2 regions of the Streptomyces sp. NPDC046379 genome follow, and region 1 is predicted to be linked to the other one. Evidence: riboswitches for the same ligand, from Rfam matches in the RefSeq annotation. Region 1 holds a riboswitch; the other holds the start of a gene.

Region 1 (3,636 bases):
TGATGCACTCGTGCGCGACCAGCCCGCCGGGGCCGGTGTAGAGCACGGGGTAGTGCGGCTCAAGACGCTTGGCGATGTAGTTGGCGCTGAGGACGGCCACCTGCGTGGCCCGCTTCAGGCCCTCGCCGCCCATCAGGCGGACGTACGCCCAGGAGATGGGCAGGATGCCCGCGGAACCCCACGGAGCGGCGGAGATCGGGCCGACGCCGGTCGCGGGGCCGGCCTCGGGCTGCAGCGGGTGGTTCGGCAGGTACGGCGCCAGGTGCTCGCGCACCGCTACCGGGCCGACGCCCGGACCGCCGCCGCCGTGCGGGATGCAGAACGTCTTGTGCAGGTTCAGGTGCGAGACGTCGCCGCCGAAGTGGCCGGGCTTGGCCAGGCCGACCAGGGCGTTGAGGTTGGCGCCGTCGACGTAGACCTGGCCGCCGGCTTCGTGCACCCGGGCGCAGATGTCGGCGACGTGCTCCTCGAACACGCCGTGCGTGGAGGGGTAGGTGATCATGAGCACCGCCAGCTGGTCGCGATGCTGCTCGATCTTGGCCCGCAGGTCCTCGACGTCGATCTCGCCGTCGTCGGCGGTCTTGACGACGACGACCTTCATCCCGGCCATGACGGCGCTGGCGGCGTTGGTGCCGTGCGCGGAGGACGGGATCAGGCAGACGGTGCGCTGCTCGTCGCCGTTGGCGCGGTGGTAGCCGCGCACGGCCAGCAGCCCGGCCAGCTCGCCCTGCGACCCGGCGTTGGGCTGCAGCGACACCTTGTCGTAGCCGGTGACCTCGGCGAGACGTTCCTCCAGCTCGCGGATGAGCGTGAGGTAGCCCTGCGCCTGCTCGGCCGGCGCGAACGGGTGCAACTGACCGAACTCGGGCCAGGTGACCGGCTCCATCTCGGTGGTGGCGTTGAGCTTCATGGTGCAGGAGCCCAGCGGGATCATGCCCCGGTCGAGCGCGTAGTCGCGGTCGGCGAGCCTGCGCAGGTAGCGCAGCATGGCGGTCTCGGAGCGGTGCTGCTGGAACACCGGGTGGGTCAGGTAGGCGTCGGTGCGCAGCAGCGCCTGCGGCAGCGCGTCCTCGGTGGCCGCGTCCAGCGCCTCGACGTCGCCCTCGACGCCGAAGGCGTTCCACACGGCGCTCAGGTGGGCCCGGGTGGTGGTCTCGTCGCAGGAGACGGAGACGTGGTCGGCGTCGGCGAGGTGAAGGTTGACGCCCTGCTCGCGCGCGGCGGCTACGACCTCGGCGGCACGGCCGGGGACGCGGGCGGTCAGGGTGTCGAAGTAGGCGCCGTGCACGACCTCGACGCCGCCGCCGTTGAGCCCGGCCGCCAAGACGGCGGCGTACCGGTGGGTGCGCCGGGCGATGCCCTTCAGACCCTCGGGGCCGTGGTAGACGGCGTACATGCCCGCCATCACGGCGAGCAGCACCTGGGCGGTGCAGATGTTGCTGGTGGCCTTCTCGCGGCGGATGTGCTGCTCACGCGTCTGCAGCGCGAGGCGGTAGGCGCGGTTGCCGTCGGCGTCGACGGACACGCCGACCAGACGGCCGGGCAGGCTGCGGGCGAACTGCTCGCGCACCGCCATGTAGCCGGCGTGCGGCCCGCCGAAGCCCATGGGCACGCCGAAGCGCTGCGTGGTGCCGACCGCGATGTCCGCGCCCAGTTCGCCCGGCGACTTCAGCAGCGTCAGCGCCAGCAGGTCGGCGGCGACGGTGACCAGCGCGCCCAGGTCGTGCGCCTGGTCGATGACGGGCTTGAGGTCGCGTACGGCCCCGGAGGCGCCCGGGTACTGGAGGAGGACGCCGTTGATCTCCCGCTCGGCGATCTCGGCGGGGATGCCCTGGCTCAGGTCGGCGACGACGACTTCGACGCCGACCGGCTCGCAGCGGGTCCGGATCACCGCGACGGTCTGCGGCAGCGCGTCCGCGTCGACGAGGTAGAGGCCCTTCTTGTTCCGCCCCATGCGCCGGGACAGCGCGACGGCCTCGGCAGCGGCCGTGCCCTCGTCGAGCAGCGAGGCGCCGGAGGTGGGCAGACCGGTGAGGTCGGCGACCATCGTCTGGAAGTTCAGCAGCGCCTCGAGCCGCCCCTGGGAGATCTCGGGCTGGTAGGGCGTGTACGCCGTGTACCAGGCGGGGTTCTCCATGACGTTGCGCAGGATCACCGGCGGGGTGAAGGTGCCGTAGTAGCCGAGGCCGATCATGGAGCCCAGGACCTGGTTGCGGTCGGCGAGCGCACGCAGCTCGGCGAGCACCTCGGCCTCGGTGCGGGCGTCCGGCAGTTCCAGCCGGTCGGCGTTCTTGATCACGTCCGGGACGGCGGCGGCGGTCAGTTCGTCCAGGGAGCCGTAGCCCACCTGGGCGAGCATCTTCGCCCTGGCCTCCTGGTCGGGCCCGATGTGGCGCTGTTCGAAGGGGATGCCCTGTTCGAGCTCGGCGAGCGGGATGCGGTGGGCGGTCATCTGCGGAGGCCTCCTGGTCTGACGCGACCTTCGGGGGGCACCCCGGCACGGGTACCCCGACGGCCTCCCCCTCTGTCATCTCGACCTGAGAGCTTCACCGGGCCGCCCGAGGACGTCCGGCTTTCACCGTCGGTGAGGACGGACGCCGGCGGCGCCTGTCCTGCTTTCCAGAGTGACCTCGTCCGTGCGGTACGGGGGCCTGAGAGATTCCGGGGAGGATTTGCTCCTTCGGCGCCTCCGACGGTGGTCGGAGGACTCTCCCGCACGGGGTCGCCAGCCACTTGCCAGACTACCAGCGAGCCCGGCGCGGGGTCCCTCGAGTGGCCGCCTTCCCCAATGTGCTCTTTCGTAGTGCTGACGAACGAGTTGCGACCATGAGGAGGGACCGTGCAGACCGACATCGATCCGCGCAACCTGATCGGCCGCAAGGCGTTCGACCGCACCGGCGCCAGGATCGGCACGATCGACGAGGTGTACCTCGACGACGCCACCGGCGAACCGGAGTGGGCGGCCATACGCACCGGCCTGTTCAGCCGCGACGCGTTCGTCCCGCTGGAGCCCAGCGAACTGATCGACGGCAGCCTGCACGTCCCCTACGACCGCGCCCTGATCAGGAGGGCTCCCGACCTCGGCGTCGGCCGACACCTGTCCCCGGAACAGGAGCTGCGGCTCTACCACCACTACGGACTCGACGTGGCCGCCCCTCCCCCGCTCCCGGACCACGACTTCGGCAGACTCGCCGGCTCCGACGACTCCTGACCTGCCTCGGGTCTTCGCGGCACGAGCGGCAGCGGATCCGCCGGCTCCAGCGCGGGGTCGTCGGTACGGAAGGTCCGCACCCGCCCCGGCTCCGAGCCGGGCGTCTCGAACCGCACGGTCACCCGGCCCAGTCCACTGCCCTGCACCCAGCCGTGCCCGTGCTCGGCGTGCCGCACGTCGTGCCCGGCGGGCCAGCGCCGCTCGGCCGGCTCGGCGACGCCCTGTTCCGGTTCCGGCACCGCGTCCTCGTCCGGCACGTCCGCCAGGGGCCCCGCGGCCTGCGCGAACAGGTCCTCCTGCGTGTAGTCGGCGAGGCCGCTGACCCCCACGCCCAGCAGCCGCACGCCGCCCGTCGTGTCCACCGAGTCCAGCAGCCGCGCCGCGGCCTCCCGCACCACCGCCGGATCGTCCGTGGGGCCACGCAG
Region 2 (3,636 bases), on a different contig from region 1:
GTCTCGCCCGCGGCGACCGTGGAGCCCACGTCGGGGAGCTGGGCGTAGACGACGTCGCCGAGCGCGTTCGCCGCGAACGCGGTGATGCCGACCGTCGCGACGCCGTCCTCGGCGGCCGACAGCCACTCGTGCTCCTTGCTGTAGCGCAGCTGCTGGGGGTTGCTCATGGCCTGGATTCTCCTGTACGCGTGGGACTGCGGATGAACGGGGGACTGCGGAAACCGCTGCTGAGCAGGGTGAAGGCGGGCGGAGTCGCATGCGGACCGGCACATGCGGACCACGCCTCAAGTGTTACTTCCGGCGCTTGTGGAACGGCAGCGCCACGACCTCGTACGGCTCGTGACTGCCCCGGATGTCCACGCCGACACCGGGCGTGCCCGGCGCCGCGTGCGCGGGGTCGACGTACGCCATGGCGATCGGCCGGCCCAGCGTCGGCGAGGGCGCGCCGGAGGTGACCTCGCCGATCACCTCGCCGCCCGCGACCACGGCGTACCCGGCGCGCGGCACCCGGCGGCCCTCGGCGACCAGGCCGACCAGGACCCGCGGCGGGTTCTCCTCGGCGCGGGCGGCGGCCGCCAGCAACGCCTCGCGCCCGACGAAGTCACCCTCCTTGCCGAACTTCACCACCCGGCCGAGACCGGCGTCGAAGGGGGTGAGCGCGGTGGTCAGCTCGTGCCCGTACAGCGGCATGCCCGCCTCCAGGCGCAGCGTGTCACGGCAGGACAGCCCGCAGGGGACCAGGCCAGCGCCCCGACCGGCCTCGGTCAGCGCCTGCCACAGGGCGACGGCGTGCCCGGGGCGCACGAACAGCTCGAAGCCGTCCTCGCCGGTGTAGCCGGTGCGCGCAATCAGCGCCGGGACGCCCGCGACCGTGCCGGGCAGTCCGGCGTAGTACTTCAGGCCGTCGAGATCGGCGTCGGTCAGCGCCTTGAGGATGCCGGGGGACTCGGGGCCCTGCACGGCGATCAGCGCGTAGGCGTCCCGGTCGTCGCGCACCTCGGCGTCGAAGCCGGCGGCGCGCTCGGTGAGGGCGTCCAGCACGACCTGGGCGTTGGAGGCGTTGGCGACGACCATGAACTCGGCCTCGGCGAGGCGGTAGACGATCAGGTCGTCGAGAATGCCGCCGTCGGCCCGGCAGATCATCGTGTAGCGGGCGCGGCCGACGCCGACGGAGGCGAGGTCGCCGACCAGGGCGAAGTTCAGCAGGGCGGCGGCGCCGGGGCCGGTGACCGTGATCTCGCCCATGTGGGAGAGGTCGAACAGGCCGGCGCGGGTGCGCACCGCGAGGTGCTCGTCGCGCTCGGAGCCGTAGCGCAGGGGCATGTCCCAGCCGGCGAAATCGGTCATGGTCGCGCCCAGTTCGCGGTGCAGGGCGTCGAGGGCGGTGCGACGGGGTACGGAACTGCTCATCGGACGGATGTCTCCCGGGGCGATGGGGGGACCTCCCGTGCGAGCTCATTCGAGCATGGGGGAGGGCGAGGTCGTTCCTCCCCATCTGTCATCGGAACCTGAGAGGTTCGCCATGACCGTGACCGGTCACTGGCTTGCACCTTGGGTGGGACCACCGCGCACGGCGGCGGCCCGCTTTTCAGATGTGCCTCGCCCGTGCGGTAACGGTGCCTGAGAGATTCAAGGGAGGGACTTGCTCCTTCGGCGTCCCAGCGCCGGTGGCGGCTGGGAACTCTCCCGCGCGGATTCAAACGGCCGGTATGCAGTTGGCGCGCACATCATTGCACGCATCGCCGGTTCGCGGCAGGCTGCGATCTGTAACCGTGCTGTGGCACCACGAGTACGAAAACACGAGACACCGCGGATTACCTTCTCTTTACACTCGACGGGGACGGGAACTCGTGAACCGCCCCAGGGGAGGACGATCACGGTGAACAGGACCACGGCCTACGCCGCCGGCTCGCCCGTCGCGCTGCCCCGGCAGCCCGCCGCGTCCGCGGGGGAGGCGTGCGTCCCCGCGCCGGTCGTCCGCGACCTGCGCGAGCGGGCCGGACGCAGCCCGCACGCACTGCTCTTCGGTCCCGGCGACCTGGTCGTGGTCACCGGTCTGCCCGGCAGCGGCAAGTCCACCCTGATGCGCCGGACCGTCAAGGCGGTCCGCATCGACTCCCAGGACACCCGCGACCGCTGGGACCGCCGCATGCCCGGCTTCCTGCCGTACGGGCTCTACCGGCCGCTGGTGCGCCTCGCCCACTACGCCGGGCTGCGCCGCGCCCTGCGCACCGGCGAGGGCATCGTCGTCCACGACTGCGGCACCCAGGCCTGGGTGCGCGCCTGGCTGGCCCGCGAGGCCCGCCGCCGGGGCGGCACGCTGCACCTGCTGTTCCTCGACGTCACCCCCGAGCAGGCGCTGGCCGGGCAGCGCGAGCGCGGCCGGGGCGTCTCCCGCTACGCCTTCCGCCGCCACCGCCGCGTCGCCGCCCGCCTCCTCGCCCGAGTCGAACGGGGCGCCCTGCCGCCCGGCTGCGTCTCGGCGGTCCTCCTCGACCGCGACGCGGCGAACACGCTGCGCCGGATCGGGTTCACGGGCTGAGGACGGGGGCCCGGGCGGGGCCGGGAATCGCGGCGTCCGCCACCGGGCTGTTCGCGGTCGCACGCCGGGCCGTGCCGCGTATACCGGGGCGTATCGCGTATACCGGGGCCGGGCCGTGCTCGCCGGGCCGGGCCGTGCTCGCCGGGCCGGGGCGTGCTCGCCGGGCCGTGCCGTGCTCGCCGTGCCGCGCACGCCGGGCCGGGCCGCGCACGCCGGGCCGGGCCGCGCACGGCCGGCCGCGCGATGGCCGGGGCGGGGCCGGGAGCGGGCGTTCCACGGTCGCCGGGGCGGGGCCGGGAACCGACGGCGGCGGGCCGGCGCAGGTTCGCGGACCGGGGTTTCGCGGTGTCCGGGACGGGGTCTGGACCGGGCAGTTTCCCGATGGCCGGGAATGGGGCCGGGGCACGAGAACTCCGCGGTGGTCGGCGCCCGACGCCGGGGGTCTGCGACCGGGGCTTCGTGACGGCGGGCCCCCGGCGCCGGCGGCCGTGGGCCGGGGGCTTCCCGGCGGTGGGCGCCGGGGGTCGCGGGCCCGGGGCCCGGCCCGCCGGACGGTAGCCTTTCAGCCGGACCAGTAGTTCTCGGCAGGCGGTAGGCAGATGGACTTCCCGGCGGACTTCTCCGCGGACATCCCGGCGCAGGCGCACCCCCATCCGCACGGCGGATGGCCCGGCAACGAGCTGGAGGAGGTGCTGTCCGCGTCCCTCGGCGTCCCCACGGCCGGCGCCCGGATCGTCGAGGTGCTCGGCCGCAGCTTCGTCTGGGTGCCGCTGCCCAACGGCGGCGGACCCGACAGCGGCCCGCTGGACCTGCCCACCATGGAGATCGCCGGCCAGGCGTACGTGCCCGTGTTCAGCTCCGAGGAGCAGTTCCGCCAGGTCGTCGGCGCGCACATGTCGTACACCATCGCCCCCGCCGTCGAGTTCGCGCGCGGACTGCCCCCGCAGGCCGGCATCGCCGTCAACCCCGGCGGCGTCGTCGGGATCCCGCTGCCGCCGCCCGCGGTGGCCGAACTGTGCCGGGCCGGGCGCACCCCCCTGGACGGGCCCGCGAGCGGCGGCCGGGTCCGGCTGTTCGAGCCGGACTGGCAGGAC

What was found. A riboswitch is a leader RNA that binds a small molecule or an ion and turns the genes downstream of it on or off. The one in region 1 is predicted to bind glycine.
Region 2: it holds a riboswitch for glycine, as region 1 does, so the genes downstream of both, gcvT (glycine cleavage system aminomethyltransferase GcvT) here and gcvP (aminomethyl-transferring glycine dehydrogenase) in region 1, are expected to answer to the same signal.

Annotation. Positions count from the first base shown of each region.
Region 1 is NZ_JBVJFP010000016.1:152,093-155,728, forward strand. It holds gene gcvP (aminomethyl-transferring glycine dehydrogenase) at 1-2,452, opposite strand, end outside; glycine riboswitch at 2,515-2,629, opposite strand; glycine riboswitch at 2,630-2,725, opposite strand; gene ACZ6KF_RS26480 (PRC-barrel domain-containing protein) at 2,840-3,211, shown strand; gene ACZ6KF_RS26485 (DNA polymerase IV) at 3,133-3,636, opposite strand, start outside.
Region 2 is NZ_JBVJFP010000010.1:276,163-279,798, reverse strand. It holds gene gcvH (glycine cleavage system protein GcvH) at 1-167, opposite strand, end outside; gene gcvT (glycine cleavage system aminomethyltransferase GcvT) at 292-1,410, opposite strand; glycine riboswitch at 1,486-1,598, opposite strand; glycine riboswitch at 1,599-1,699, opposite strand; gene ACZ6KF_RS19730 (AAA family ATPase) at 1,880-2,542, shown strand; gene ACZ6KF_RS19725 (enhanced serine sensitivity protein SseB) at 3,142-3,636, shown strand, end outside.